Regions from separate parts of the Microbispora hainanensis genome, predicted to be linked through region 2. Evidence: riboswitches for the same ligand, from Rfam matches in the RefSeq annotation. Region 2 holds a riboswitch; each other region holds the start of a gene.
What was found. Region 2 has a riboswitch for cobalamin ahead of OHB01_RS22895 (ABC transporter substrate-binding protein). Riboswitches for the same ligand answer to the same signal wherever they lie in the genome.
Positions count from the first base shown of each region.

Region 1: linked by a shared signal. The riboswitch ahead of OHB01_RS36130 (ribonucleoside-diphosphate reductase subunit alpha) and the one ahead of OHB01_RS22895 (ABC transporter substrate-binding protein) in region 2 are both predicted to bind cobalamin.
Region 3: linked by a shared signal. The riboswitch ahead of OHB01_RS28625 (cobyric acid synthase) and the one ahead of OHB01_RS22895 (ABC transporter substrate-binding protein) in region 2 are both predicted to bind cobalamin.

Region 1 covers NZ_CP108086.1:7,952,988-7,962,986, reverse strand. Annotated here, with positions in the region: gene OHB01_RS36165 (DJ-1/PfpI family protein) at 1-287, shown strand, start outside; gene OHB01_RS36160 (class I SAM-dependent methyltransferase) at 407-1,045, shown strand; gene OHB01_RS36155 (hypothetical protein) at 1,193-1,468, shown strand; gene glmS (glutamine--fructose-6-phosphate transaminase (isomerizing)) at 1,477-3,294, shown strand; gene OHB01_RS36145 (isochorismatase family cysteine hydrolase) at 3,347-4,027, opposite strand; gene OHB01_RS36140 (AraC family transcriptional regulator) at 4,039-4,851, opposite strand; gene OHB01_RS36135 (tripartite tricarboxylate transporter substrate-binding protein) at 5,192-6,130, shown strand; cobalamin riboswitch at 6,176-6,407, shown strand; gene OHB01_RS36130 (ribonucleoside-diphosphate reductase subunit alpha) at 6,542-8,866, shown strand; gene OHB01_RS36125 (ribonucleotide-diphosphate reductase subunit beta) at 8,863-9,867, shown strand.
Region 2 covers NZ_CP108086.1:4,890,002-4,900,000, forward strand. Annotated here, with positions in the region: gene OHB01_RS22860 (ATP-binding protein) at 1-188, opposite strand, end outside; gene OHB01_RS22865 (helix-turn-helix domain-containing protein) at 389-1,210, shown strand; gene OHB01_RS22870 (DUF397 domain-containing protein) at 1,211-1,444, shown strand; gene OHB01_RS22875 (hypothetical protein) at 1,616-1,900, shown strand; gene OHB01_RS22880 (histidine phosphatase family protein) at 1,942-2,520, opposite strand; gene OHB01_RS22885 (Gfo/Idh/MocA family protein) at 2,624-3,496, shown strand; gene OHB01_RS22890 (acyltransferase) at 3,459-4,730, opposite strand; cobalamin riboswitch at 5,084-5,220, shown strand; gene OHB01_RS22895 (ABC transporter substrate-binding protein) at 5,298-6,248, shown strand; gene OHB01_RS22900 (iron ABC transporter permease) at 6,435-7,463, shown strand; gene OHB01_RS22905 (ABC transporter ATP-binding protein) at 7,460-8,275, shown strand; gene OHB01_RS22910 (adenosylcobinamide amidohydrolase) at 8,272-9,051, shown strand; gene OHB01_RS22915 (serine/threonine-protein kinase) at 9,048-9,999, opposite strand, start outside.
Region 3 covers NZ_CP108086.1:6,208,232-6,218,230, forward strand. Annotated here, with positions in the region: gene OHB01_RS28605 (cobyrinate a,c-diamide synthase) at 1-494, opposite strand, end outside; gene cobO (cob(I)yrinic acid a,c-diamide adenosyltransferase) at 502-1,116, opposite strand; gene OHB01_RS28615 (putative cobaltochelatase) at 1,117-3,066, opposite strand; gene cobN (cobaltochelatase subunit CobN) at 3,063-6,614, opposite strand; gene OHB01_RS28625 (cobyric acid synthase) at 6,611-8,113, opposite strand; cobalamin riboswitch at 8,227-8,350, opposite strand; gene OHB01_RS28630 (FtsX-like permease family protein) at 8,487-9,999, shown strand, end outside.

The DNA.
Region 1 (9,999 bases), 3.1 Mb from region 2:
GCGACCGGGACGTCCAGGAGATCGTCCGCCACTTCGCGGACGCCGGAAAGCCGATCGCCGCGCTCTGTCACGGGCCGCTGGTGCTCGCCGCCGCCGGGGTGCTGAAGGGCCGCGAGAGCAGCGCGTACCCCGCCTGCGCGACCGACGTCGAGAACGGCGGCGGCACGTGGGTCGACAGCGAGGCGCACGTCGACCGGAACCTCGTGACCGGGCGGGCCTGGCCGGACCACCCGGCGTGGATGCGTGAGTTCATGAAGGTGCTGCGCGCCGCCGCCCCGGCGGCCTGACCGCCCGCGCCGGCCTGCGGGGGCGGTTCTTCCCGGGTCCGCCCCCGATCGCCCGCGCCGCGCACGCCGCGCGTCCGGAGGTCCGCGCGGGGTGAGCCGAGGCACTAGAGTCACCCGCCATGACCGAATCCGCCCCCTATCTCACCGCGACGGCCCAGGCGTACGACTCCGTCGCCGACCTCTACGCCGATCTCTTCCGGGACTCGCTCGACCGCCTGCCGCTGGACCGCGCGGCGCTGGCCGCGTTCGCCGAGCTCGTACGGACCGACGGGGCAGGGCCCGTCGCCGAACTCGGCTGCGGCCCCGGTTATGTGACGGCGCACCTTCGGAGTCTGGGGCTGGACGCCTTCGGCATCGACCTGTCACCCCGGATGATCGAGCTCGCCCGTGCGGCGCACCCCGGGCTGCGCTTCGAGGTCGGTTCCATGCACGCGCTCGACCTCGCCGACGGCGAGCTGCGCGGCATCCTGTCGTGGTACTCGGTCATCCACACCCCGCCGCGGGAGCTGCCGCCGTACTTCGCCGAGTTCCGCCGTGTGCTGGCCCCCGGCGGCCACCTCCTGCTCGGGTTCTTCGAATCCGAGGGCGATCCGGTGACGGAGTTCGACCACAAGGCGGCGCCGGCGTACCGCTGGCCGATCGACGGCCTCGCCGAGCCGGCGCGCGAGGCGGGCTTCGCCGAGGTGGCACGGATGCTGCGCGAGCCTCTCGACGGCGAGCGGTTCCGCCAGGGCCGCCTGCTGCTGCGCAGGAGCTGAATCCCGGCGGGCGGCCTCGCGGACACTGCCCTGACCGCAACGAGGGGCTGTCATGGCGCCGTTTGGAGCCTTCGCGGAGCTGATCCTGCCCGAAAACGGGCAGGATCCTTGTTAGTCGGTATCGGCGCTGCGTTAGGGTCCTGCTCTGTGTCCACGGCACGGCATCCCTTCGAGGATCTGATCGGTCACCTCACCCGGACCACGTCACTGGGGCCCGGGGAGGCGGCTCGCGTGGTGGCCGACGTCCTGGCGTACTTCGGCGAGCCCGCGGAAGAGTACGTGCGGCGCCGCCACGGCGAACTCAAGTCGAGGGGGCTGACGAACGACCAGATCTTTCCCAGAATCTCCGCCGAGCTCGCGGGAAGGCGTGTCGCGGCACCGGAGCTGACCCTGCGCCAGCTCCGGCGGATCGTTTACGGATAGGAGCGGTTATGTGCGGAATCGTCGCTTATGTCGGGCCAAAGGATGCGGCACCCATCCTGCTCGAAGGTCTCCAGCGACTGGAGTACCGGGGCTACGACTCGGCCGGCCTCGCCGTCGTGAACGCCAAGAGCCTCAAGACGCGCAAGGTCAAGGGCCGGGTCGCCGACCTGGCGGCGGCCGTACCCGCGAAGTTCAAGGGCACGAGCGGCATCGGGCACACCCGCTGGGCCACCCACGGCGCGCCCAGTGACGTGAACGCGCACCCGCACCTCGACCAGGAGCAGCGCGTCGCGGTCGTGCACAACGGCATCATCGAGAACGCCGACGAGCTGCGCCGCCGCCTGGAGGGCGAGGGCGTGAAGTTCGAGAGCGAGACCGACAGCGAGGTGCTCTCGCAGCTCGTCGGGCGCATGGTCAAGGAGACCGACTCGCTGCGCGAGGCCGTCTCACGGGCGCTGAAGAGCGTGGTCGGCACGTACGGCATCGCCGTCATCGACGCGCAGCGTCCCGGCGAGATCGTGGTGGCCCGCAACGGCAGCCCGATCGTGCTCGGCCTCGGCGAGAAGGAGATGTTCGCCGCCTCCGACGTCGCCGCGCTCATCCGCTACACCCGGCAGGTCGTCCACCTGGAGGACGGCGAGCTCGCGGTCATCAAGGCCGACGGGTTCAACACGTTCACCAGCGACGCCAGGGAGACGGCCAAGGAGCCGTTCACGGTCGACTGGGACGCCGGCCACTACGACAACGGCGGCTACGAGCACTACCTGCTCAAGGAGATCTCCGAGCAGCCCGACACGGTCGCCCGCACGCTGCGCGGCCGGATCGACGACCGGTTCCACATCGCCCACCTGGGCGGCCTCAACATGGACGCCCGCGAGACCCGCTCGTTCCGCCGCGTGAAGATCATCGGCTGTGGGTCCGCGTACTACTCCGGGCAGATGGGCGCGCAGCTCATCGAGGAGCTGGCCCGCATCCCCGCCGACGCCGAGCCCGCGTCGGAGTTCCGCTACCGCAGCCCCGTCGTCGAGCCCGACACGCTGTACGTGGCGATCAGCCAGTCGGGGGAGACGTACGACACGCTCGCCGCCGTGCAGGAGCTCAAGCGCAAGGGCGGCCGGGTGCTCGGCATCGTCAACACCGTCGGCAGCGCCATCGCCCGGGAGACCGACGGCGGCATCTACCTGCACGCGGGTCCCGAGGTCTCGGTGGCGTCCACCAAGGCGTTCACCTCGACGGCCGTGGCGTTCGCGCTGCTCGCCCTGCACCTCGGCCGCGTACGCGACCTGTCGCCCGCCGACGGCCGCAGGATCTGCGAGGGCCTGCGCCGGCTGCCCGAGCAGATCAAGGAGATCCTCACGCTGGAGGACCGGATCAGGGATCTGGCGAAGAAGTACGCCGACTCGCCGGGCATGATGTTCGTCGGCCGGGTGCGCGGCTACCCGGTGGCCCGCGAGGGCGCGCAGAAGCTCAAGGAGATCTCCTACGTCCACGCCGAGGCATACCCGGCGAGCGAGCTCAAGCACGGCCCGCTCGCGCTGATCAGCCCCGAGCTGCCGACGGTCGCGATCGTCCCGGACGACGAGCTGCTCGACAAGAACCTCACCACGCTGGGCGAGATCCGGGCCAGGCACGGGCGCATCCTCATGGTCGGCCACCGCACGTCCGAGGCGGCCGACGACTGCATCGTGGTGCCCAAGAACGAGGTCGAGCTCGACCCCATCCTGCTCACGATCCCGCTGCAGCTTTTCGCCTACCACGCGGCCGTCGCCCTGGAGCGCGACGTCGACCGCCCGCGCAACCTCGCCAAGAGCGTGACGGTCGAATAACCGTCCGCACGCCGTACGGCCCACGCCGCGTGCCGGTGCGGGCCGTACGGAGTCAGGCCCGGGACGCCGCGCGCGACCGGACGGCGGCGACGACCTCGCTCGTGTCCAGGCAGGCGATGCCCATCCCCGCCAGCTCGCGGTCCGCGCCGGCGGTCCAGCCGGACAGGGCGTCGCGGACCGCGACGGCGCGCAGGTCGCGCTCGGTCGCGTCGACGAGGGTGGAACGCGGGCAGTTCGGGTAGTTGCACCCGGCGACGACCACGGTGCTCACCGCGCGTTCCGCGAGGTGCTCCAGCAGCGGGGTGCCGTAGAAGGCGCTCCAGCGGGCTTTGTACAGGATGTGCTCGCCCGGGCCGACCTCCTGCGCGCGTCCCGCGAGGAGCAGGTCCGGGTCGAGCTCGCGTTCCGCCGTTCCGCCGGGGAGCCCGCCGGGGAGCAGTCCGGCGGCCAGCTGGGAGCCCGGGGAGTGCGGGTTGACCATGCCGCGCAGCGTCCGGCGGCACAGGTCGGCGTTGCTGCCGTCGGGCAGATAGAGGCGCACGACATGCACGATGGGCCGCCCCGCCTCGCGGAACGCGTGCGTGAGGCGCCGGACCGCGGGCAGCACCTCGGCGGTGCCGGCGATGCCGGCGACGAAGTCGCGCTGCAGGTCGATGGTGAGCAGCGCGCTGCGGGAGAACTCGGGCCCGGTGTATTCGGGCCCGGTGTATTCGTGGCTGGTGTATTCGTCCATGCCCGGCAACGCTAGGCGCGCGAGCCGCGCCGGTCTTGTACGTCGTTGCGCGCGAACCGGCCCGGGGTGGCCGCGAACGTACGGCGGAAATGGCGGTGCAGGTGCGCCTGGTCGTAGAAGCCGCTCTCCGCGGCGGCCCGCGCGATGGTGTGCCCGGCGGTCAGGAGCTGCTGGGCGCAGCGCAGGCGGAGCTGGAGCAGGTAGCCGTGCGGGGTCACGCCGGTCTCGCGGCGGAAGGCGCGCAGCAGCCGGAACCGGGGCAGGCCCGCCACCTGCGCGAGCTCGTCCAGGCTTGGGGTGCGCCGCAGGTCTTCGGCCAGATGCCGCTGCACCTTCGCGACCGGCCCCGCCGGCGTCGTGCGGATGGGCGCCGGGGCGATTCCGCGGCGCGTGTAGCGGGCGAGGATCTCGGTGCACAGCGCCTCGAACTCCTCCTGCGCGGCGAGGGAGGTCTGGTCCCGGCGGCGGTGCAGCCGGATCAGGCGGGCGGCCAGGCGAGGATCGTACGGAGCCGGTGTGGAGAAGGCCGGCCGGTGCCCGGCGAGCTCCGCGAGCAGGTGCTGCGGGATGTAGAAGACCCGGTAGTCCCAGCCCTCGGGGATGCCGGGACGGCCGGCGTGGATGGTGTCGGCGTCGAGGAGGAGCAGGCTGCCCGCGGGCGCGTGCTCGGTGGCGCCGCGATAGCGGACGGCCTCCACCCCGCGCTCGATCGCCGCTATGGCGTACTCGCTGTGCGCGTGCGGAACGAAGTGATGCCTACGGAAGGACGCCGTCATCAGCCGTATGTCGTCGCGGCCGTAACGGTGCTCGACAAGGTCCTCCATGCCTGCCTTTGTATACGACGCCTGTATCCCTGACCGAGCGGGTGTTGCGCACGCGGAACTGCCCGCGCGAGCCAAGCGGGTCGAGGTGATCAAGCCCGACCTGCGTGCCCACTGTCACACCTGCTGTGCCGCACTGGGCAGTCACCATCGCAGCGAGGACGACGGCTTCTTTCCGAGCTCCTGCGGCAGGCGCCTGACCCGCGACCACCGCGGGATCGCCCTCTACCCGGCGAGAACCACCCATCGATCGCCGCAGCCGTAACGTCCGTTATGTGGTGACATGGTGTAGTTACTCATAGTCTGTGCATGTAAGGGACTCTTCGGGGTGGAGGGTGCCGACATGCGACGCCGTACGGTCCTCGCACTGGGAGTCCTGGCCCTCGCGGGCGCATGCGGTGTCCCCGCACCCCCGCGCCGCGGGGAGCTCTCCCTGATGGTCCCGGGCCCGCCCGGCGGGTGCGGGGAGGGCGTCGCCGCCGGGTTCAAGTCGCTCGTGGAAGGGCGTGGCTGGGCCCGGGCCGTACGGATCAGGCGGGAGACCGGTGGCGGCGGGACGGCTCTCGCCGACCTGAACCGGCCGGGGGCCGGCCTGGTGGTCGCCGACTCCGCGCTGCTCGCCGCCTGCGCGCTGGCCCGCGACCCCCTCCTCGTGGCCCGGGCCGTACCGCTCGCGCGGCTGGCGGGGGAGTGGGAGGTGCTGGTCGCCTCGCCCGACTCGGGCTATCGCACGTTCGACCAGTTCGCCGCCGCGCTGCTGCGGAACCCGGGGGCGCACCGGGTCGCGGGCGGCGCCGACCGTGGCCCGGAACACCTGCTGTTCGGCATGACCGCCCGGGGCCTGGGAGCCGACGTCCGCCTGCTCGACTACGTCGCGTTCGGCAGCAGGGCGCAGGCCGTCGCCGCGGTCGTCGACGGGCGGCTCGCGCTCGGGTTCGGCAGCAGGCGCGAGGTCGCCCCCCATGTGCGCGCCGGACGGCTGCGCCCGCTCGCCGTCTCCTCCGCCGAGCGGCTGTCCGGGGTGGACGCGCCGACGCTGTCGGAGTCGGGCGTACGCGTCGTGTTCGCCGACTGGACCGGGCTGATCGCCCCGCGCGGCACGCCCGAGCCGGACGCCCTGCTCGATCTGTGCCGTGCCGTCGCCGGCACGCCGGGCTGGCGGCGCCTGTGCGAGCGCAACGACTGGACGCCGATGTGGCTCGACGGCGACGACTTCCGGCAATGGCTCGCCGGCGAGGCGCGCCGTACGGCCCTGCTCCTCAATGATCTCGGACTCCGCTGAAAAACACAACTTGTGGGGGCGCTTGCGGGAAGGGCCACTAGATGTAGGATCCATCGCGTTGCTGGTTCACCTTGGTGAGGCAAGAGGGAACCCGGTGGAAATCCGGGACTGCCCCGCAGCGGTGAGCGGGAACGACCGCCGTCGGCACAGCACGGTGCTGTGCTCCGAGCACTGGGCGCGAGCGCGCCCGGGAAGCGACGGCCAGTAGGACCGGCAGGGCGCGAGCCCGGCCGGGCGCCCGCGAGTCCGAAGACCTGCCAGCGATGCGCGCGCATGGGCGCGCGCCCCGCGCCGGGCCCCGAGGGCGGGCTCGCCGCATCGTCACGGCACGAATCCCTCTCGTGCGCGTGCGCCGCGGCATGCCTCCCTCCGGTCCGGCCGGGACACGAGACGACGAGGAGAGGGCATCTGATGACGATCACCGACCCGGCCTCCGCTTCCGCGGACCCCGCGTCAGAGGTACGCGGCGGGCCGTGGGCTTCGGCGGGGAACTCCGGACCCTCCACCGGTGCCGTACGGCGGGCATCGGCCGGCCCGGACGGCGGCCCGGACGGCGGCCCGGACGGCGGGTGGGACGCGGCGCAGGTCTGGCAGGCCATCGAGGAGGCGGCGGCCGGGGTCATCGCCGACCCGGAGAACTCGCGCCGGGCGGCCAGGCTGCTGAGCGGGCTGATCGCGGAGGAGGCGGCGGCCGAGGGGGTGCGCACGTTCTCCGAGTCGGTCGCCGCCGCCCACGCCGCCGGGCTGCTTGGCGACGCCGTCGCCGCCTTCGTGGCCGGTGAGGCCGAGGCGCTCGACGCGCTGATCGACCCGGCGGCCGACGACCGGTTCGAATACTTCGGGCTGCGCACGGTCTACGACCGCTACCTGCTGCGCCACCCGGTCACCCGGCGCGTGCTGGAGCGCCCGCAGCACTTCCTGCTGCGCGTCGCCTGCGGGCTGTCGGCCACGGTGGCGGAGGCGGCCGAGCTGTACGGCCTGATGTCCACGCTGGCCTATCTGCCCAGCTCGCCGACGCTGTTCAACTCGGGCGCGCGCCGGCCGCAGCTCTCGTCGTGCTTCCTGCTCGACTCCCCGAGGGACGAGCTGGAGAGCATCTACGAGCGGTACGGCCAGGTGGCCCGGCTGTCGAAGTATTCGGGCGGGATCGGCATCGCCTGGACGCGGGTGCGCTCGCGCGGCTCGCTGATCCGGGGCACCAACGGCCTGTCCAACGGCATCGTGCCGTGGCTGCGCACGCTCGACGCGTCGGTGGCGGCCGTCAATCAGGGCGGCAGGCGCAAGGGCGCGGCCTGCGTCTACCTGGAGACCTGGCACGCCGACATCGAGGAGTTCCTGGAGCTTCGCGACAACACGGGCGAGGAGTCGCGGCGCACGCACAACCTCAACCTGGCCAACTGGGTGCCCGACGAGTTCATGCGCCGGGTCGAGGCGGACGGCACGTGGTCGCTGTTCGACCCCAAGGAGGTCCCCGAGCTGACCGACCTGTGGGGTGAGGCGTTCGACACCCGTTATCGCGAGCTGGAGGCCGCCGGGTGCTACGTCAAGCAGGTGCCGGCCCGCGCCCTCTATGCCCGGATGATGCGCACGCTCGCCCAGACCGGCAACGGCTGGATGACGTTCAAGGACGCCTCCAACCGCGCCTCCAACCAGACCGCGCGGCCCGGCAACGTCATCCACCTGTCCAACCTGTGCACCGAGATCCTGGAGGTCACCAGCGACGGCGAGACCGCCGTGTGCAACCTCGGCTCGGTCAACCTCGCCGCGCACCTGACCCCGGAGGGCGACGCCGTCGACTTCGGCAGGCTCCGCGCCACCGTCCGCACCGCCGTACGGTTCCTGGACCGGACGATCGACCTCGGCTTCTATCCGACGCCCGAGGCGGAGGCGGCCAACCGCAAGTGGCGGCCGGTCGGCCTCGGCGTCATGGGCCTCGCCGACGTGTTCTTCGCGCTGCGCCTGCCGTTCGACTCGCCCGAGGCGCTCGCGCTGTCCACCCGCATCGCCGAGGAGATCGCGCTCGCGGCGTACGGCACCTCGGCCGACCTGGCCGCGGAGCGCGGGCGCCACCCGGCGTACGGGGAGACGCGGGCGGCGGACGGCGTGCTGCACCTCGACCACTATCCGTGCACCCCGGTCCACCCGGAGGAGTGGGCCGCGCTGCGGGCCAGGATCGCGGAGACCGGACTGCGCAACTCCCTGCTGATCGCGATCGCGCCGACGGCCACGATCGCCTCGATCGCGGGCTGCTACGAGTGCGTCGAGCCGCAGGTGTCCAACGTCTTCAAGCGGGAGACGCTGTCGGGGGAGTTCCTCCAGGTCAACCGTTATCTCGTGCGGGACCTCCAGGCCCTCGGCCTGTGGACGCGGTCGATGCGCGACGCGATCAAGCTCAACGACGGCTCGATCCAGGACATCGCCGCCATCCCGGCCGAGCTCAGGACGCTCTACCGCACCGCCTGGGAGCTGCCCCAGAAGGCGCTCATCGACCTGGCCGCCGCGCGGCAGCCGTACGTCGACCAGTCGCAGTCGCTCAACCTCTTCATGGCCGCCCCCACCATCGGCAAGCTCTCGTCGATGTACGCCTACGCCTGGCGGTCGGGCCTGAAGACCACCTACTACCTGCGCTCCCGCCCGGCGACGAGGATCGCCCAGACGACCGTCCCCGCGGTCACGCCGGTGGACGCCGTCGCCTGCTCCCTTGAGAACCCCGAGATCTGCGAGGCTTGCCAATGAGAACGATGCTGCTCGACCCCGGCATGGACCTGACCCTGCGCCCGATGCGCTACCCCGGGTTCTACGAGAGGTATCGCGCGGCGATCAGGAACACCTGGACGGTCGAGGAGGTCGATCTCGCCTCCGACCTCGCCGACCTCGCGACCCTCGACGAGGGGGAGCGCCACCTGATCAACCGGCTCGTGGCGTTCTTCGCGACCGGCGACTCGATCGTGGCCAACAACCTGGTGCTGAACCTCTATCAGCACGTCAACGCCCCCGAGGCGCGGCTGTACCTGAGCAGGCAGCTGTTCGAGGAGGCGGTGCACGTCCAGTTCTACCTGACCCTGCTCGACACCTACCTGCCCGATCACGACGAGCGGGCCAAGGCGTTCGCCGCCGTCGAGCACATCCCGTCGATCCGCGACAAGGCCGAGTTCTGCTTCCGCTGGATCGACTCGATCAGCGAGCTGAACCGGCTGGAGACCCGGGAGGACCGGCGGGCCTTCCTGCTCAACCTGATCTGCTTCGCCGCCTGCATCGAGGGACTGTTCTTCTACGGCGCCTTCGCGTACGTCTACTGGTTCCGCTCGCGGGGGCTGCTCGGCGGTCTCGCGACCGGCACCAACTGGGTGTTCCGCGACGAGTCGATGCACATGGAGTTCGCCTTCGAGGTGGTGGACACCGTACGCCGCGAGGAGCCGGACCTGTTCGACGACGAGCTGGCGGCCCAGGTGACGCGGATGATGGAGGAGGCGGTCGCCGCCGAGCTCGCCTTCGCCCGCGACCTGTGCGGCGACGGGCACGGCGTCATGAGCGCGGACAACATGCGGCGTTACCTGGAGTATGTCGCCGACCGCAGGCTCGCCCGGCTCGGCCTGCCCGTGCGGTACGGCACGGATAACCCCTTCCCGTTCATGGAGTTCCAGGACGTGCAGGAGCTGGCGAACTTCTTCGAGCGCCGTGTCTCGGCCTACCAGGTGGCCGTCGAGGGCGACGTCAGCTTCGACGAGGCCTTCTGATCCGCACGGTTTTCGGCGCCCGGCTCGCCCGGCGCATCCGGATCGGACGGGTGCGCCGGGGTTTCGGCGATACGTCATTCAATCACTTGATTGACTATGCTGTGCCGTACGTCCGGCGCGTCCGGCTCGCCG
Region 2 (9,999 bases):
GTCCCCGCGGCGAAGCTGCGCGCCGAGTGAACCGATTCCGCACGGGGTGGCAGGACGAAGGTGGCGCTGGCGGTGGCCGACCCGGGTTCGAGGAGATCGCGTGCCGGCTCCGGCCACCAGCCGATGGGAGGCCACCAGTCGAGCGCCGACCACTGGTTCTGGCCACGAGTCAGGTTCGTGGACTGCACGGGATCATGATGATGGACACTCCCGTGCATGTGCAAGAGCGAATGCACGTGCAAGCGTGTTGTGCACGCGCTACGGTTACCCCCGAACACCACTGGGACGAAGGGGGCGATCTTTGACAGACTGTGAACCAGTCCACAAAGCGGAGGAATAGCACGTGTCCATAGATCCGCCCGGATCCGGTTCCACCGTCCGGCGCATCATGCTCGGCGCGAGCCTGCGCCGGCTGCGTGAGCAACGGGGCTTGACCCGTGAGGTCGCCGGATTCCACATCCGTGCCTCGGAGTCGAAGATCAGCCGGATGGAGCTCGGCCGGGTCGGGTTCAAAACACGTGACGTCGAAGACCTCCTCACGCTGTACGGCGTCCACGACGACGCCGAGCGGCGTGGCCTGCTGGAGATGGTCCGCGAGGCGAACACGCCGGGGTGGTGGCACAAGTTCGGCGAGGTGCTGCCGAACTGGTTCGTCACCTACATCGGCCTGGAGGAGGCCGCCAGCGTGATCCGCACCTACGAGGTGCAGTTCGTGCCCGGCCTGCTGCAGACGGCGGAGTACGCCCGCTCGGTGATCATGCTCGGTTATCCGGACGCCACGGAGGACGAGCTCGAACAGCGCGTCCATCTGCGGCTGCAGCGGCAGGAACGGCTCACGCGCAAGGACGGCCCCCGGCTGTGGGCCGTCATCGACGAGGCGGCGCTCAGGCGGCCCATCGGAGGGAGTGCGACGATGCGGGAACAGCTCCAGCATCTGCTGGAGGTGTCCACGCTGCCGAACATCACCCTTCAGGTGATGCCCCTCCGCTATGGGATGCACGCGGCCGAGGGAGGCGCGTTCACCATCCTCCGCTTCCCGGAGTCCGACCTTTCGGACGTGGTCTACGTCGAGCAGCTCTGGGGTGCGCTCTACCTGGACAAACGTGAGGACATCGATCCCTACCTCACGGCCATGGAGCAGCTGTGCGTGGAGAGCACCACGCCCGGCGGCACTGCCGAGATCCTCGGCGAACTTCTCAGAGAGACATAAATGCACGCATATAACGGGATGCCCGCAACCGACATCGCCGGGGTCACCTGGCGGAAAAGCGCCCACAGCAACTCGACCGGCAACTGCGTGGAGCTGGCCGAGCTTCCCGACGGCAGCGTGGCCGTCCGGAACTCCCGCTATCCCGACGGGCCGGCCCTCATCTACACACGCGACGAGATACGAGCCCTGGTGCTCGGGGTCAAGGACGGCGAGTTCGACGGCCTCCTGGTGTGATCGACTGGTGTGACCGACTCGTGTGATCGACTGGTGTGATCGGAATGGTCCGACCGGCTCCGGGGACGGCCCCGCGTTCACCCGTGTCTCACGCGTGTAACGTCACGACGCGGGAGGCGTAACACGGATCCGGCAGAGTGGGTCCTCAAGAAAGCTCACAAGGGGGACCCAGTGCTGGACCAGATGACTCTCTACCCGGTGGCCGACGACGTGCTGTTCGCACCCGGAGGCCGCGTGGTGATCCGCACCTACGGAGTCGCCGCGCCGGCCGACCCGGCGAACGGGCAGCCGAGGTCGGTGGCCTACCGGACGTGGGTCACCGGGGTACGGGAGCAGCCCAGGTACTGGCGGTGGGGGCACTTCGAAGACGCCCGGCGCGGCCACCGCAAGGTCCTGGAATGGCTCACCGGCCGAGGTCCGCAGCCCCAGCAGGTCGCCCAGGTGGACGCTGCGTGACGCCCGGGTCCCGGGTGCGCGTGACTCGGGCCGTCGCGTCGTCAGGCCGGCACATTCCAGTGGAGCAGGACGGGCTCGTCGTGCTCGTGGCCGAGGACGGAGTACGTCCCGGTGTCGAGCCGGAAGAGCCTGCCGTGGTCGGCGGGCAGCGACAGCCAGCGGGCCGCCAGCACACGCAGCATGTGGGCGTGCGCGACGACCAGCACGTCCCCGTCCGCCGGGCGGATCCGGGCGAGCACCTTGTCCGCCCGTTCCCCGACGTGCTCCACGGTCTCGCCCGGGTGCGCCTCGTCTCCCGGGATCACGCCGTCGCGCCAGACGTACCAGCCGGGGCGTGACCGGCGGATCTCGGCGGTGGTGATGCCCTCGTAGCCGCCGTAGTCCCACTCCCACAGGTTCGGGTCCACCTCGTACCGCCCGGCGCCGGCCAGCTCGGCCGTACGGCGGGCCCGCTGTGCGGGACTGACGAGGACCAGCGCGAACGACCGGCCCGCCACCAGGCGGGACAGCGCCCGTGCCTGCTCCTCGCCGTGGGGTGTCAGCGGCAGGTCGGTGCGGCCCGTGTGCCGCCCGGCCCTGCTCCACTCGGTCTCGCCGTGCCTCAACAGGATGACGTTCATAGAGCGTCCATCTTGCCCGTACGTCCGATTTCACCCGCGACGGGCCCCCTTGACCACCCGCCCGCGGCCTGCAGTAGGGTCCCCGCGGGAAAGGGGGCGCCACATGGAGCCGGTGCGGGTGGGACTCGTCGGTGCGGGACCGTGGGCGGAGATGGTGCACGCGCCCGCTCTCGCGGCCGGGCCGCACACGACGCTGTCCGGAGTGTGGGCGCGCAGGCCCGAGGCGGCGCGAGCGCTGGCGGACGCCCACGGCGCGCCCGCCTTCGAGCGGCTGGAGGACCTGTTCGCGGCGTCGGAGGCGGTCGCCTTCTGCGTGCCGCCCACCGTGCAGGCCGAACTCGGCGTGCTCGCGGCCCGGGCGGGAAAGGCCCTGCTGCTGGAGAAGCCGCTCGCGGCCGACCTCGACGGCGCCCGGCGCCTCGCCGGGGCGATCGAGGAGGCGGGCGTCGCCTCCCAGATGCTCTTCACGTTCCGCTATTCGGCGGCGACGGCCGGCTTCCTGGAGCGGGCCCGGCGGATCGAGCCCTTCGGCGGGCACGCCGCGAACATCTCGGGAAGCCTGCGCGGCGGCCCCTTCGCCACCCCCTGGCGGCTGGAGCGCGGGGCGGTGCTCGACGTGGGCCCGCACACGATCGACCTGCTCGACGCCGCGCTGGGCCGCGTGGTCGGGGTCAAGGCCCACGGCGACCCGCTCGGCTGGGTCGGCCTGCTGCTGGAGCACGAGGGCGGCGCGGTCAGCGAGGCGTCGCTCAGCATGGCCGTCGAGGGGGAGACCCCGCCCAGCCGTGTCGACGTGTACGGCAGGCTCGGCACCGCCTCGCTGCTCGGCTCCGAGCTCGGCGACGTCTTCCCCGAGGTGGTGCGGCAGTTCGCGAGCACCGTGCGCGACGGCGGCGGGCATCCGCTCGACGCCCGCCACGGACTGCGCATGCAGGAGATCATCGACGACGTGGAGCGGCAGCTGCGGGCCGGCTGACCAGGGCGAGGCCCGCGCCTAGGGCGACGGAGGCGATCACCGGCGCGGGGCCGGGCGCGAACCCGGTGATGGTGAGCGTGAGCAGCGCGCCGCCCATGAGGGGTACGGCCACGGGCACGTGCCGGTGGGCGGCGGCGCCCGCGGGGTTCTCGAAGCGGCCGAGCAGCGCGGTGAGCCCGACCAGCACCAGCGCCAGGGCGGCCAGGCACGGCGGGGCGGCGCTCCACCAGGCCGCCGAGCCGGCGGTGGGCGTCAGCCCGAGCCCGATGACCGCCACACCGGCGACGGCGACGAGCGCGGTCATGTGCCACAGGTAGATCGTCATCATGTGCGGCGCGAGCGCGGTGAGCACCCTCTCGGCCACCGGCCGGGCGGCCAGCGCGTTCACGGCGGGGCGCAGCAGCATCGCCAGGCCGAGCTGACCGGCGAACAGTGCGAGCAGGCAGGCGCTCGGCGGGGCCATGTTCGAGATCATCCCCGGCATCCCGATCATGCTGGAGGGGTAGGGCCCGGTCGCCACCAGGGCCGCCACCATCGCGAACCCGGCCACCGCGAGCCCCGCGGCCCGCCGTCCCCTCAGCCGCTCCAGGCCGCCTTCGGCGTACCGGAACCCGACCTGGTGGACGGCCAGCCAGACGAAGGCGACGTTGAGATAACCGGCGGCCTCCAGGCCGGAGAACCGGACCACGTCCGTCAGCACCGCGCCGCCCGCCAGCACTGGCAGGACCACCCCGGCCCGCATCCGCAGCAGGCGCGGCGTGGTCACCACGGCCAGCAGGTAGACCGCCAGGAACCACAGGAGCTGCCCGACCGTCCGCGCGGCCACCTCCACCGGCTGCGCGGGCACGCCCAGGGCCGTCAGAAGGTGGGGGAGCGGCAGCCACACGACCGCCAGCGGCACCACCGGCCAGGCCAGGCGGCGTACCCGCCGCGCGGTCCACTCCCGGGCCGTCCCGCCCCGGCGAGCCGCGGACCGGAAGCTGATCGCGTTGGCCGCGCCCCCGGTGAAGAACACCAGTGGCATGACCTGCGAGATCCAGGTGACGTACGGGATCGCCGCCAGGGCGTTGCCGGTCGTGAGCCGCCCCTGGGCGTACGACAGGACCGGCATCGTCCAGTGCTGGACGACCACCAGGACCATCCCGAAGACGCGCAGGACGTCGATGAAGCGGTCGCGCGGCGCGGGTGCGGCCGGGGCCCGCTCGGCTGCGGGGGGAAGCATGGTCAGGGACACGAGAAGCCGCCTTCGCTGTTTCGGGGCCGCCGCGGGGGCGTTCCGCGGGCGGTGGGGGCTCGAAGCCTCGGTGGTTCGGGGTTGCGGTGGTTCGAGGTCGGGGTGGTTCGAGGTCGCGGTGGTTCGGGGGCTGCGGTGGCCCGGGGCCTGGGGCCCGGTCTTCGCGAGCGGTTCAAGCGTCCCGCCGCGCCCCCGCCCGGCGCAGCGACGCGGTCCCTACTTCCGATCATGGGAGGCCCCCTACCACCGGGGTAGGGCCGGCCCTACCAACCCCGCGTACGCCCAGGCCGACGGCCGCGCGCGTGGATCGCCGTCCGCCCGGGGCGGTGGGGTCCCGGGCCGGGGGTGGACGCCGCGTGAGGGATTGGTACCGTTGCGTCCGACGCGCGCCGCGTAGCGAAGTCCGGTGAGAATCCGGCGCTGTCCCGCAACTGTGGTTCCCCGCCCCCGGGGACGAGCCAGGTCGCCTGCGCTGCGCGCCGACGCTATCGACCCTCGTGGAAAAGGGTGATCCGTCGCTTCCAGCGGGTCCCTCGATTCCCGGCATTCCCCCTTATGGAGGACCTCGTGAGGCCCGTACGCACGGCCGTCGCGGGTGTGGTGCTGGGCGTGCTCGCTCTGGCCGGCTGCGGCCAGAGCGACGGCGCCGCCACGTCCGCTACCCCCACCCCCGCCGTCTCGGACGGCACCGGTCAGGCCGCATTCCCCGTCACCGTTCAGGCGGGCAACGGCGCGGTGACCATCGCCAAGAAGCCCGAGCACATCGTGTCGCTGTCCCCGACGGCCACCGAGATCCTGTTCGCGATCGGCGCGGGCGCGCAGGTGACGGCGGTGGACGACCAGTCGAACTACCCGCCCGAGGCGCCCAAGACCTCGCTGTCGGGGTTCAAGCCCAATGTCGAGGCGATCGTCGCCACCAAGCCCGACCTCGTGGTGCTCGCCAACGACCTGGAGGGCGTGGTCACCGGGCTCGGCAAGGTCGGCGTGCCGGTGCTGCTCGAACCCGCCGCGACCAAGCTCGACGACACCTACGACCAGATCCGGGACCTCGGCGCGGCCACCGGCAACGCGGCCAAGGCCGACGAGGTGGCGACCGGCGTCAAGCAGAAGATCGACGCCCTCGCGGCGGCGGCGCCGAAGGACAAGGAGCTGACGTACTACCACGAGCTGGACACCACGCCCTACGCGGCGACGTCGAGCACGTTCATCGGGCAGGTCTACAGCCTGTTCGGGCTGAAGAACATCGCCGACGAGGCGCCGGACGCGGCGGGCGGCTATCCCAAGCTGTCGGCGGAGTTCATCGCCAAGGCCGACCCCGACCTGATCTTCCTCGGTGACACGAAGTGCTGCGGGCAGGACGCCGCCGCGCTGGCCAAGCGGCCGGGCTGGTCCGGCCTGACCGCCGTGAAGAAGGGCCGCGTGGTGGGGCTGGACGACGACCTCGCCTCCCGCTGGGGGCCCCGGGTCGCCGACCTCGCCCAGGCCGTCAGCGACGCCGTGCAGAAGGCGGCGAGCTGAGCCGGTGACGACGCGGACGCCCCTGGCGGCGCGGCGCCTGGTGGTACGACGCCCGCTGACACGGCCTCTGGTGACACGGCCTCTGGTGACACGGCACGGTGGCATGGTGCCCGATGACACGGTGCTCGGTGGCGGGGCGCTCGGTGGCCTGGTGCCAGGTGACGTGGTGAGGCCGGTGGTGGCGTCATGACCCCGGCCCGGCCGCGCGGCCGGGCGCTGCTCGTCGCGTCCGTCGTGCTGGCGGCCAGTCTCGCCCTCGGCCTGATGGCGGGCGCGGCGGGCATCTCGCCCCGCGCCATCGCGCTCGCACTGCTCGACCGGCTGCCGCTGGTGTCCGTGCACTCGGGCCTGTCGCCGGTCGAGGAGGGGCTGCTGTTCCAGCTCCGGGTGCCGCGGGTGCTGCTCGCGGCCGTCGTGGGCGGGCTGCTCGCCACGGCCGGGGCCGGCTACCAGGGCGTGTTCCGCAACCCGCTGGCCGATCCCTACCTGCTCGGGGCGGCGGCCGGTGCCGGCCTCACGGTGACGCTCGTCGTGGTCTTCCTGGGCGGCGACACCGGCGTGACCGCGGTGCCGATCGCCGCCTTCGCCGGGGCCGTCGGCGGGGTGTTCCTCGCGTACGCGCTGGGCCACACGGCGGGCCGGGGCGGCGGCACCGCGACGCTGGTGCTCGCCGGTGTCGCGGTCACCTCGTTCCTCACCGCCATCCAGACCTTCGTGCAGCAGCTCAAGGTGGAGGAACTGCAGCGGATCTACTCCTGGATCCTCGGCGACGTCGGCGGCGGCTGGGACCAGCTCCGCATGATCGCGCCGTACGCCGCGGTGTCCACCATCGGCATGCTGCTGCACGGGCGGCTGCTCGACGTGCTGTCGGTGGGCGACGAGGAAGCGGTGAGTCTCGGCCTGCGCGCGGCGCGGGTGCGCTTCGTCGTGCTGCTGGCCGCCTCGCTCGCCACCGCGTCGGCCGTGGCGGTCAGCGGGCTGATCGCGTTCGTCGGGATCGTGGTGCCCCACGTGGTCCGGCGGCTCGCCGGCTGGTCCTACCGGATCGTGCTGCCGGTGTCGTTCCTCGGCGGCGCGGCGTTCCTCGTGCTGGCCGACACGATCGCGCGTACGGTGCTCGCGCCGGCCGAGCTGCCGATCGGGGTCGTCACGGCGTTCGTGGGGGCGCCGTTCTTCGTCACCATCCTGCGCGTGACCCGGCGGGTGGGGACGTGAGCGGGCGGGCCGCACCGGCCGTCGAGGCGCGCGGCGTGGGCGTCACGCTGGGCGGGCGGCGGGTGCTCACGGACGTCACGCTGTCGGCCGCGCCCGGCCAGTGGCTGGCGATCATCGGGCCGAACGGCGCGGGCAAGTCCACGCTCCTGCGGGCCGTCGCCGGGCTGGTGCCGAGGGAGGGCGAGGTGCTCGTCGAGGGGACGGCCGTCGACGACCTGCGCCCGCGCCGCCGGGCACGGCTGATCGCCTACGCGCCGCAGAGCCCGGCGCTGCCGCCCGACATGACGGTCTACGACTACGCGCTGCTCGGCCGCACGCCGTACATCGCCTATCTCGGCAGCGAGAGCGCGCGGGACCGCGAGGTGACGCGGTCGGTGCTGGAACGGCTCGACCTGGACGGCTTCGCGTCGCGGCCGCTCGGGCACCTGTCCGGCGGCGAGCGTCAGCGCGTCGTGCTCGCCAGGGCGCTGGTGCAGCAGGCGCCGGTGCTGCTGCTCGACGAGCCGACCACGGCGCTCGACCTGGGCCACCAGCAGCAGGTGCTCGAACTCGTCGACCGGCTGCGCCTGGCCGACGACCTCACCGTCGTGACGACGCTGCACGACCTCAGCCTCGCCGGGCAGTACGCCGACGTGCTCGTGCTGCTCGCCGCAGGGCGGGCGGTCGCGGCCGGGCCGCCCGGACAGGTGCTGGCCGAGCCGCTGCTGACCGAGCACTTCGGCGCCCGCGTGCGGGTGGAGCCCGGCCCCGAGGGCCGCCCCGTCGTCCACCTGGTGCGCCCGTCGGTCTCCTCGATGGCGGAGGAGGCATGACGGGCCTCCTCCGGCCGTCCCTGACGCACCGTACGGAGGACGGCCAGCGGCTGGGCACGCTGCTGTGGCGGTTCGGGCCCGGCTGGCGGATGATCTCCTCGGCGATGCTGGGCGGCGGCATCGGTCCCCGGGAGTGGGTGCTGAACGCGCAGGTGGCCGCGGGTTACTCACGCATGGACCCGGTCGAGCACATGGACGCGCTCGGGCCCGGCGGCCCCGGGGTCGGCATGATGACGGCGGCGCTGGTGGAGCGGTACGTCACGGCGGCCGACGGGGGAGCGGAGGCCGTCGCCACGGTCGGCCTGGGCGTGCCGACCTGGGCGGCCGCGCCCGAGGGCGTGCCCGACCCCGGCCTGCCCGCCGCCCCTGCCGCCCCCGAGCCCGCTTCGGCGTCCGCGCAGGAGCCCGTCGGTCCGGCCGCATCCGGTCCCGCGCGCGAGCCGGTCGGCACGGGCGATGCCGGGATGCCGGCAACCGGTGGGCGGGCGCCGCGGCCGGGGACGATCAACATCCTGGTGGCCGTGCCGGTCGCGTTCTCCGACCCCGCGCTGGTCAACGCCGTCATGACGGTCACCGAGGCGAAGACGCAGGCGCTGCTTGAGGCGGGCTTCCCCTGCACCGGGACCGCGTCGGACGCCGTGTGCGTCGCCGCGCGGGAGGACGGCCCGGCGGAGGAGTTCGGCGGCCCGCGCTCCGTCTGGGGCGCGCGGATCGCCCGTGCGGTCCACCGGGCCGTCCTCGACGGCGCACGCGACTGGCGCACCCGGCGGGGCTAGGACGTGAACGCGATGCTGTTCACCATGTGGTCGATGTTCGACTGGTTGAACTTGCCCGGCGGGCAGAAGAACGTGATCAGGACGGTCGTGCCCGTGTCGCCCTGCCGTACGACGTAGGCGATGAACTCGAGCCGTCCGGCCTGCTGGGGGTCGCTGAGCACGCCCTCGATGCGGAACGCGGGTTTGGCCCCGACCGTCGTGGGCGTCGGCACACCGAAGTAGGTGGTCACGCCGGGCAGCGCCGGGCCCAGGCTCTCCTGGAGCTCCATCGGCGAGTCGGATGTACTCAGGGTGTTGCTGACCTGGGCGAACACCCCGGCGGCCCGATCAGGCTGGTCCTTGATGATGGCGTTCACCTTCGACCAGTCGGTGTTGCCCGGCACCGCGAACAGCGCGTTGAACTCGTCCACCGCGGGGGAGGCGATCATCCACTGGTCGGCGTTCGTCTTGGCCTCGCCCCACGACGAGGGGTAGGACATGGTGAACGGCGCCGCCGTGCTGCCCGGGTAGGTGTTCCACGTAGCGGCGGTGTCCCCGCCCTTGGTCAGCAGCAGCGCCGCGGCGACGGCGATGGACACCAGGATCGCCAGGCCGCCGATCAGCGGCCCGAGCGGCAGCCCGCGCCGCTGGCCCTGCGCGCCCGCCGACGCGACCGTCGCCTGCGCGTTCGGCGACCCGGGAGGGTACGACCCGTGACCCTGCACATGGCCCATGGCACCGGTCGGATGGCTCACCGGCGGGTGGGACGACGCCGTGGGCGCCGAGTAGGAGGGATGGGTGACGGGCGGCCTGGTGCCGGGAGGGAACGAGGTGGGCGTGCCCGGCGGATAGGACCCCTGCGACCGCGCCCCGGCCGGTCCCTGCGCGGCCGGAGAGCCGTGGGAGACCGGAGACCCCGGAGAGGCGTGGGAGACCGGCGGGTACGAGGGCACCGGGGGATGGGACGGG
Region 3 (9,999 bases), 1.3 Mb from region 2:
TCGCGGAGGATCTCCTCGTGGCGGGCCGAGCCCACCCGGTTCAGCACCACCCCGGCGATCCGTACGGACCGGTCGAAGGTGGCGAAGCCGTGCACGAGGGCCGCGACGGACGCCGCCTGGGACGACGCGTCCACCACGAGCAGCACGGGCGCGTCGAGCAGGCGGGCGACGTGCGCGGTCGACGCCTCGGACGTGGCGGCACGCCCGTCGAAGAGGCCCATCACGCCCTCGACGATCGCCACGTCCGCGCCGCGCGCGCCGTGCGCGAACAGCGGGGCGACCAGGTCCTCCCCGGCGAGGTACGCGTCGAGGTTGCGGCCGGGGCGGCCGGTGGCGAGCGCGTGATAGCCGGGGTCGATGTAGTCGGGGCCCGCCTTGTGCGGCGAGACGGCCAGGCCGCGCGTGGTCAGCGCCGCCATCAGCCCGGTCGCCACGGTGGTCTTGCCCGCGCCCGAGGCGGGGGCGGCGACGACGAGCCGGGGGATCGTCACCATGCGCGCGTCACCATTCGATGCCCCTCTGGCCCTTCTGCCCCGCGTCCATCGGGTGCTTGATCTTGGTCATCTCCACCACGAGGTCGGCGGCCTCGACCAGGCGGGGATCGGCGTCCCTGCCGGTGATCACCACGTGCTGGCGGCCGGGCCGGGCGCGCAGGGTCGCGACGACGTCGTCCACGTCGATCCAGCCCCACTTCATCGGATAGGTGAACTCGTCCAGGACGTACAGGCCGTAGGTCTCGGCGGCGAGGTCGCGCCTGATCTGCGCCCACCCCTCGCGGGCGTCGGCGGCGTGGCCGGCCTCGGTGCCGGGCCGCTGGATCCACGACCAGCCCTCGCCCATCTTGTGCCAGGTCACCGGGCCGCCCTCGCCGGTCTGCTCGTGCAGGCGGCCGAGGGCGCGCAGCGCGGCCTCCTCGCCGACCCGCCACTTGGCGCTCTTGACGAACTGGAACACCCCGACGGGCCAGCCCTGGTTCCAGGCGCGCAGCGCCAGGCCGAAGGCGGCCGTCGACTTCCCCTTCATCTCCCCGGTGTGCACGATGACCAGCGGGCGGTTGCGCCGCTCGCGCGTGGTCAGCCCGTCGTCCGGCACGTCGGCCGGTCTGCCCTGCGGCATCTACGCCACCCTCCTGACGTCACGCACCACCGCGGCCAGATGATCGGCCGCCAGCTCCTCCAGCCGGATCGCGGTCCCGCCGAGCGCGGCGGCGAGCCGCCCGGCCAGGCCGAGCCGTACGGGGCCGTGCTCGCAGTCGACGACGACGCTCGCGACCCCGGCGAGCCGCCGGGCCGCGGCGACCGGGTCGGGGCCCGCGGTGTGCCGCCCGTCGGTGACGACCACGAGCAGCGGACGGCGGCGGGGATCGCGCAGCCGCTCGGCGGCCAGCACCCGTTCGGCGCGGAGCAGCCCGGCGGCCAGCGGAGTGCGCCCGCCGGTGGCGAGCCGGGCCAGCCGGCCGGAGGCCAGATCGACGCTGGAGGTCGGCGGCAGCGCGACCATCGCCTCCGCGCCCCGGAAGGTCACCAGTCCGACCTTGTCGCGGCGCTGGTAGGCGTCGAGCAGCAGGGACAGCACGGCGCCCTTCACCGCGCGCATCCGCGCCCGCGCGGCCATCGACCCGCTCGCGTCCACGCAGAACAGCACGAGGTTCGACTCGCGCCCCTCGCGCAGGGATTCCCGCAGGTCCTCGCGGCGCAGCACCAGGCGGGAGCCGGCCCGGCCGCGCTCGTGCCCCCGCCTGTGCTGGTGCGGCGCGGCGGCGGCCAGCGTGGCCGCCAGGTCGAGCCGGCGCAGCCGTCCGTCCGGGGTGCGGGCGCCGACGGTGCGGCCGGACTCGCCGGTCGTGCGCCCGCGCCGTCCGGCGGGCCCGCCCCGGCCCGCCGCGTCCGGTGCGAGGAGCCGGGTCCGGTAGGGGGCACCAGGGTTCACGGGGGCCTGGTTCACGGGTGCCTGCTCGCCGCCCCCGCCGCCCGAGGGCCCGCCGTCGTCCGGCCCGCCATCAGGCCCCTTATCCGGCGTGTCATCCGCGTCGGTCAGTGCCTGTTCCAGCCGCTCCTCGTCTAGTCCTTGGCCGCCCGTGTCGTCGAACGGGTCGTCGAACGGGTCGTCGAACGGGTCACGGCGGCGCCGGTGGGGGAGCGCCAGCCGGGCGGCCGTCCGTACGTCGTCGGAGGTGACCTCATCCCTGCCCTCCCATGCGGCCAGGGCGACGGCCGTACGCGCCATCACGAGGTCGGCGCGCATCCCCTCGACGTCGAAGGCCGCGCACACCGCCGTGATCTTCCGCAGCGCGTCGTCGGGAAGCGCCAGGGCGGGCAGCCGGTCGCGCGCCGCCGCGATCCGCAGGGCGAGATCGTGCTCCCCACCGGCGTACGCGCGCGCGAAGCCGGCCGGGTCGGCCTCGAAGGCGAGGCGGCGGCGCACCACCTCGGCCCGCTCCGCCGGGTCGCGGGACGCGCGAACCTCGACGGCCAGGCCGAACCGGTCGAGGAGCTGCGGGCGCAGCTCGCCCTCCTCCGGGTTCATCGTGCCGACCAGCAGGAAGCGGGCCGCGTGGCGGACCGACACGCCCTCGCGCTCCACGTGGGCCACGCCCATCGCCGCCGCGTCGAGCAGCAGGTCGACGAGGTGGTCGTGGAGCAGGTTGACCTCGTCCACGTAGAGCACGCCCCGGTGGGCCGCCGCGAGCAGGCCCGGCTCGTACGCCTTGACGCCCTCGGTCAGCGCCCGCTCCAGGTCGAGCGACCCGGCCACGCGGTCCTCCGACGCGCCCACCGGCAGTTCCACCAGCCGGGCCGGGCGCGGGTGCGGGGACAGGCCGTTCGCGTGCGGGCCGTCCGGGCACGACGGGTCGGGCGCGGCGGGGTCGCAGGAGAACCGGCAGCCCGCGACCACCGCCACCCGCGGCAGCAGGGCCGCGAGCGACCGCACCACGGTCGACTTCGCCGTGCCCTTCTCGCCCCGCACGAGCACGCCGCCGATCGCGGGCGACACCGCGTTGAGCAGCAGCGCCAGCTTGAGGTCGTCGTGCCCGACGACCGCGCTGAACGGGTATCCCACGGTCACTTGCCCGCCTCCAGGTCGCCTTCCATCTCCAGGTACGTCGCCCGCAGCCCGTCGAGGGTCTGCGGCGACGGCTCGGCCCACAGGCCGCGGTCGGCCGCCTCCAGCAGCCGTTCGGCGATGCCGCGCAGCGCCCAGGGGTTGGACGCCCGCATGAACTCCCGCACCTGCGGGTCGAAGACGTAGGAGGAGGCGAGCGACTCGTACATCCAGTCGTCCACCACCCCGGCCGTGGCGTCGAACCCGAACAGGTAGTCCACCGTGGCCGCCATCTCGAACGCGCCCTTGTAGCCGTGCCGCCGCATCGCCGCGATCCAGCGCGGGTTGACCACCCGCGACCGGAACACCCGCCGCGTCTCCTCGCCCAGCGTCCGGGTGCGCACCGCGTCGGGGACGTGCGAGTCGCCCACGTACGCCGCCGGGGACCGGCCGGTCAGGTGGCGGACCATGGCGACCATCCCGCCGTGGTACTGGAAGTAGTCGTCGGAGTCGGCGATGTCGTGCTCGCGGTTGTCCTGGTTCTTGGCCGCCACGTCGATGCGCCGGAACGCCGCCTCCATGTCCGCGCGGGCCTCCCGGCCGTCGAGGCCCTCGCCGTACGCGTAGCCGCCCCACACCGCGTACACCTCGGCGAGGTCGGCGTCGTCGCGCCAGTTGCGGGCGTCGATGAGCGGCAGCAGGCCGGCGCCGTACGCGCCGGGTTTGGAGCCGAAGACGCGGCTGGTGGCGCGGCGCTCATCGCCGTGCCGGGCGAGGTCGGCGTGGACGTGCGCGCGCAGCGGGTTGACCTCGGCGGGCTCGTCCAGCGCAGCGACCGTGCGGACGGCCTCGTCGAGCAGCGCCACGACGTGCGGGAACGCGTCGCGGAAGAATCCGCTGATCCGCACGATCACGTCGACGCGGGGGCGGCCCAGCTCCTCGGCGGGCATGACCGCGAAGCCGGTCACCCGGCGGGAGGCGTCGTCCCACTCCGGGCGCACGCCGAGCAGCGCCATGATCTCGGCGATGTCGTCGCCCTGGGTGCGCATCGCGCTGGTGCCCCAGACCGTGAGCCCGACCGTGCGCGGATGTTCGCCGGTGTCGGCGTGGTAGCGCTCGACCAGCGAGGCCGCGAGCGCCGAGCCGGTCTCCCAGGCCAGCCGTGACGGGATGGCCTTGGGATCCACGGAGTAGAAGTTGCGGCCGGTCGGCAGCACGCCGACCAGCCCGCGCGTGGGCGACCCGGAAGGACCGGCGGGCACATATCCGCCGTCGAGCGCGTGCAGCACATGCGCCACCTCGTCCGTCGTCCGGTCGAGCCGGGGCACGACCTCGGTCGCGGCGAAGCGCAGCACCCGGGCGGCCTCCGCGTGGTCCGTGACCGTGCCGGCCGCCGCGGGATCCCAGCCGTGGTCCTCCATCGCCTGGACCAGCCGCCGCGCCTCGGCCTCGAACGCGTCCACCTCGGCCGTACCCGCGTCCGGGGAGAGGCCGAGGGCCTCGCGCAGGCCGGGCAGCGCCCCGGCGGCGCCGGCCCAGACCTGGCGGGCGCGCAGCACGGCGAGCACCAGGTCGACCCGGGCCTCACCGGTGTGCACCTGGCCCAGCACGTGCAGGCCGTCGCGGATCTGCGCGTCCTTGATCTCGCACAGGTAGCCGTCGACGTGCAGCAGGAAGTCGTCGAACTCCGCGTCCTGCGGCCGCTCGTCCACGTGCAGGTCGTGGTGGAGCCGGGCGGCCTGGATCAGCGTCCAGATCCGCGCGCGTACGGCCGGCAGCTTGGCCGGGTCGAGCGCGGCGACGGTGGCGTGCTCGTCCATGAGCTGCTCCAGGCGGGCGAGGTCGCCGTAGGAGTCGGCCCTGGCCATCGGCGGGATCAGGTGGTCGACGACGGTGGCGTGCGCCCGCCGCTTGGCCTGGGTGCCCTCACCGGGGTCGTTGACGATGAACGGATAGACCAGCGGCAGCGCGCCGAGCGCGGCGTCGGGCGCGCACGACGCCGCCAGCCCGAGCCCCTTGCCCGGAAGCCACTCCAGCGTGCCGTGCTTGCCGAGGTGGACGACCGCGTGCGCGCCGAACTCGCGGGCCAGCCACCAGTACGCCGCGAGGTAGTGGTGGCTGGGCGGCAGGTCGGGGTCGTGATAGATGGCGACCGGGTTCTCGCCGAATCCCCGGGGCGGCTGGATCGCGAGCAGGACGTTGCCGAACCGCAGCGCCGCGAGCACGATGTCGGTGCCGTCCACATAGAGGGAGCCCGGCGGCGGCCCCCAGTGGGCGGTCACCGCGTCGCGCAGGTCGCCGGGCAGCGCCGCGAACCACTCCCGGTAGGCGTGCAGCGGCACGCGGGCGGGGGCGGCCTCGATCTGCTCCTCGGTGAGCCACTCCACGTCGTGGCCGCCGGCCGCGATCAGGGCGTGGATCAGCGCGTCGCCGTCGTCGGGCGCGTCGCCCACGTCATATCCGGCGTCGCGCAGGGCGCGCAGCAGCACGACGGCGGAGGCCGGGGTGTCGAGCCCGACGGCGTTGCCGACCCGGGAGTGCCGCGTGGGATAGGACGACAGCACGATCGCCAGGCGCTTGTCCGCGTTCGGCACGTGGCGCAGCCGGGCGTGCGCGACCGCGAGCGCGGCCACCCGGGCGCACCGCTCGGCGTCGGCGACGTAGACCGGCACGCCGTCGGGCCCGTCCTCCTTGAACGAGAACGGCACGGTGATCAGGCGCCCGTCGAACTCGGGCACCGCCACCTGCATCGCGGCGTCCATCGGGGACAGCCCGGCGTCGGAGTCCGCCCACACCGCGCGGGGCGTGGTCAGGCACAGCGCCTGCAGCACCGGCACGTCGAGGGCGGCCAGCGCCCCCGCGTCCCAGGCGTCCTCGTCGCCCCCGGCGCTCGCGGCGGCGGCGACCGCCCCGCCCGCGGCCAGCACGGTGACGACCAGCGCGTCCACGGGCCGCAGCAGGTCGAGCAGGTCGTCACCCGCGCCCCGGAGCGATCCGCAGAAGACCGGCAGCACGTCGGCGCCCGCCGCTTCGACGGCGTCGCACAGCGCGTCGACGAACGCCGTGTTGCCCGACAGCTCGTGCGCCCGGTAGTAGACCACGCCGACCAGCGGGCGGCCCTCCCGGCGGGCGCGGCCGGGCCGTACGCCGGACTCGGGCGTGGGCCGGGGCGGCGCGAAGCCCTCGCCGGTCAGCAGGAGCGTGTCGGACAGGAAGCGGCGCAGCTCCGCGAGGTTGTCCGGGCCGCCCTCGGCCAGATAGGCGAGCGCCTGCGCGGCGACCCCGGACGGCACGGTGGACAGGGCCATCAGCGCGGCGTCCGGGGCCTGCTCGCCGCCCAGGACCACGGTGGGCAGCCCGGCCGCGAGCACGGCGTCGAGTCCCTCGGGCCAGGAGCGCCTGCCGCCGAGCAGCCGGACGACGACGGCGTCCACGCCGTCCACCAGGGCGGGCACGTCCTCCGCGGCCGTACGCGCGGGGTTGGCGACCCGCCAGCCGGCCCCGCTCCGGGTCGCGGCGAGCAGCTCGGTGTCGGCGGTGGACAGCAGCAGCATCCTCGGCGGTGTCGTCATGGACGGTCCTCCCGCAGCGTGAGCTCGGCGATGGGCAGGCCGGTGGGCACGCCGCGCTCGATGAGCCGCCACACGGCCTCGGTGTCGAGGTGCTCCTCCACGAGGTCGCCCAGGGCGTCGAGGCGGGCCTCCCGGTGCGCGGCGAACGTTCCGGTCCCGGGCAGCCAGGCCCGGCCGGTGACGGCGGCGACCTCGGCGAGGAAGGCCCGGCGGAATCCGTCGCGCTCGAACAGGCCGTGCCAGGTCGTGCCCCACACCTGCCCGGCCCGGCAGCCGTCGAGGAACGGCTCGCCGCCGTCGAAGGTCACCCGGCCGTGGTGGATCTGGTAGCCCGCGACCACGTGACCCCGCCACTCGCCCTCCGCGAGCGTGAGCACCTTGCCCGGCGCGTACGCCGTCCGGGCAGGCAGCAGCCCGAGGCCGGGCACCCGGCCGGCCCGGCTCTCGACCTCGTCGTCGATGACCGTGCCGAGCATCTGGTAGCCGCCGCAGATCCCGAGCACCGGGCGGCCCTCGGCGGCGCGGCGGCGCAGCGCCTCGTCCAGGCCGCGCTCGCGCAGCCAGGCGAGGTCGCCGACGGTGGCGCGGGTGCCGGGCAGCACGACGAGGTCGGCGTCGGCGAGCTCGGCGGGGGTGGTGACGAGGCGGACGCTCACCCCCGGCTCGGCGGCGAGCGCGTCGGCGTCGGTGACGTTGGACATGCGCGGCAGCCGCACGAGGGCCACGCGCAGCACGTCACGTCCCACCGGCGGGGTGAGCAGGCCGGGACGGCTGTCGAGGTCGAGGGAGTCCTCCACGTCGAGCCACAGGCCCGAGCGCCACGGCAGCACGCCGAGGCACGGCCGGCCGGTCGCCTCCGTGAGCCAGTCGAGCCCCGGCCGCAGCAGCGCGAGGTCGCCGCGGAACTTGTTGACCACGAAGCCCGCGATGTGCCGCTGGTCGTGCCGGTCGAGCACGGCGATGGTGCCGGCGAAGTGCGCGAGCACGCCACCCCTGTCGATGTCGCCGACGACGAGCGCCGGCAGGCCGGCGGCGCGGGCCAGGCCCATGTTGGCGATGTCGCGGTCGCGCAGGTTGACCTCGGCGGGGCTGCCCGCGCCCTCGCAGATCACGACGTCGTAGCGGCGGCGCAGGCCGTCGAGCGCGTCGAGGGCGACGTCGAGCAGGCGCATCTTGTGGTCGCGGTAGGACATGGCGTCCACGTCGGCGTGCGCGCGGCCGAGCACGACCACGTGGGAGTGCCGATCGCCCGCGGGTTTGATCAGCACCGGGTTCATCGCGGCCTCGGGCTCGACCCGGGCCGCCACGGCCTGCATCGCCTGGGCCCGCCCGATCTCGCCGCCGTCGGCGGTGACCATCGAGTTGAGCGCCATGTTCTGCGCCTTGAACGGCGCGACCCGTACGCCGCGCCGGGCCAGCCACCGGCACAGGCCGGCCACCAGCACGCTCTTTCCCGCGTCGGAGGTCGTGCCCGCCACGAGCAGGCCGCCGCCGGCCACGTCAGCAGGTGGAGCGCGAAACCGGCAGTGAGGCGCGTCTGCGCAGGCCTGTCCGGGCCATGGCATGTCCCCCCTGGGGGTATCCGCGCCCCCGGTAGAAGGTCCGACGGCCGGAGTATCCTGGCTCCCGGATCAGCGCTCCCCTCAGCCTTCCCGCCCGTGCTGGGCAGTGGCGTGGGTGAGGTTCGCTCCCCGGTGACAGTGGCGGGACCGCGCCGGATTCACACCGGCTTCCTCCGCGTCCGTCGCTTGCGGGGTCAACTTACACCTTCGTGCCGGATGTCCCGCAAGTACGGTCTGTCGGATATATCGGAATCGCTACGTATGTCGGGCCGGTGTGGTGTGCCCGGATCGGCTTTGCCATGATGCCCGGGTGAAACGGGGGAGGGCAGTGCTGGGGCGGCTGCCGTTGGTGATCCGACGTGCGCTGGCCGAGCCGCTGCTGCTGGCGGCCGCGTTCGGCTCCATCCTGCTCGCCACCACGGCGATCGCGGCGCTGCTGCTGCACGCGGGGTCGGCGAGCCAGGCGGGCGTGCGGAGGGCCCTGGACACGGCACCGCTCGCCGCCACCGCCACCGTCGTCACCTCCTCGGTCACGTCCGGGGACTTCGCGAAGGTCGACCAGGCCGTCCGCGCGGGCATCGCCCACGCCCATGGCGAGGTGCCCGTACGGGTCACCGCGCGCGTCGAGTCCGCCTCCTACGCGCTGAGGGGACGAGATAAAGGTGGTCAGCCCGTCCTGACCCGGTTCGCCACGTACGAGGGACTGGACGGCCAGGCCGACCTGGTGAGCGGCCGATGGCCCACGCGGAAAGGGACCGCGGGGACGGCGCGGGGAACGACAGCGGGGACGGCAGGCGATACGGCCGTCGCGCTCTCGGAGCCGGCCGCGCGGGCGATGAGGGTCTCCACCGGCGACACGTTCACCGTCGTCGGACGCCTGGACGGCAAGCCGGCCCGCGTGCGCGTCTCCGGCGTCTTCCGGCTGCGCGACCCCGACGACCCGCGCTGGACGGGAGAGGACCTGCTGCGCCACGGCACGCAGACCGCCGACTTCACTTCCCGAGGCCCCATGGTCGTGCCGGCCGGCGTCTTCCTCGACCGGTTCGCGGCCGGCGCCTCGGCCCGCTGGCTCGCCGAGCCCGACCTGCGCCGGCTCCCGCCCGAGCGACTGCGGCCGTTCTCGGCGTCGGTCGCCGGGATCTCCGCCGACGTACGGTCCGGCTGCCCCCGGTGCACGGTCACCGAGACGCTGTCCGGCACACTGCTGCGGCTCGACCACGGCGCGCTGGTCGCCCGCTCGACCATGCTGGTGCCGGTGCTCCAGCTGCTCGTGCTGGCCGCGTACGCGCTGGCGCTGACCGCGCGGCTGCTCGCCGAACACCGCCGGATGGAGACGGCCCTGCTGCGATCGAGGGGCGGCGGGTCGCCGCGGCTCGCCGCCATGGCGGCGGGGGAGGCGCTGCTGATCGCGCTGCCCTGCGCGCCCGCGGCGCCGTTCCTCGCACCCGTCCTCCTGCGGCTGCTGAGCGCCTTCCCCTGGATCGAGGCCACCGGCGTGGAGCCGCCCCGCGCGCCCGACGGCAGCACGTTCGCCGTGGCGGCGGTGGTCGCGCTCGCCTGCGCCGCCATGCTGGCGGCGCCGCCCCTGCTCGCCGCCCGCCGCACGTACGTCGAGGAGCAGGCGGCGCGCGGGCGCGCCGACCGGCCCGGCCTGGTGCAGCGGGCCGGGGCCGACGTGGCACTGCTCGTCCTGGCGGCCCTCGCCATCTGGCGCCTGCGCGGCCAGGACGCGGCGGAGACGACGCGCCTCGGCGGCGAGCTCGGGCTCGACCCGCTCGTCGGGGCCGGGCCGGCGCTCGCCCTGCTCTGCGGCGGGATGGCCG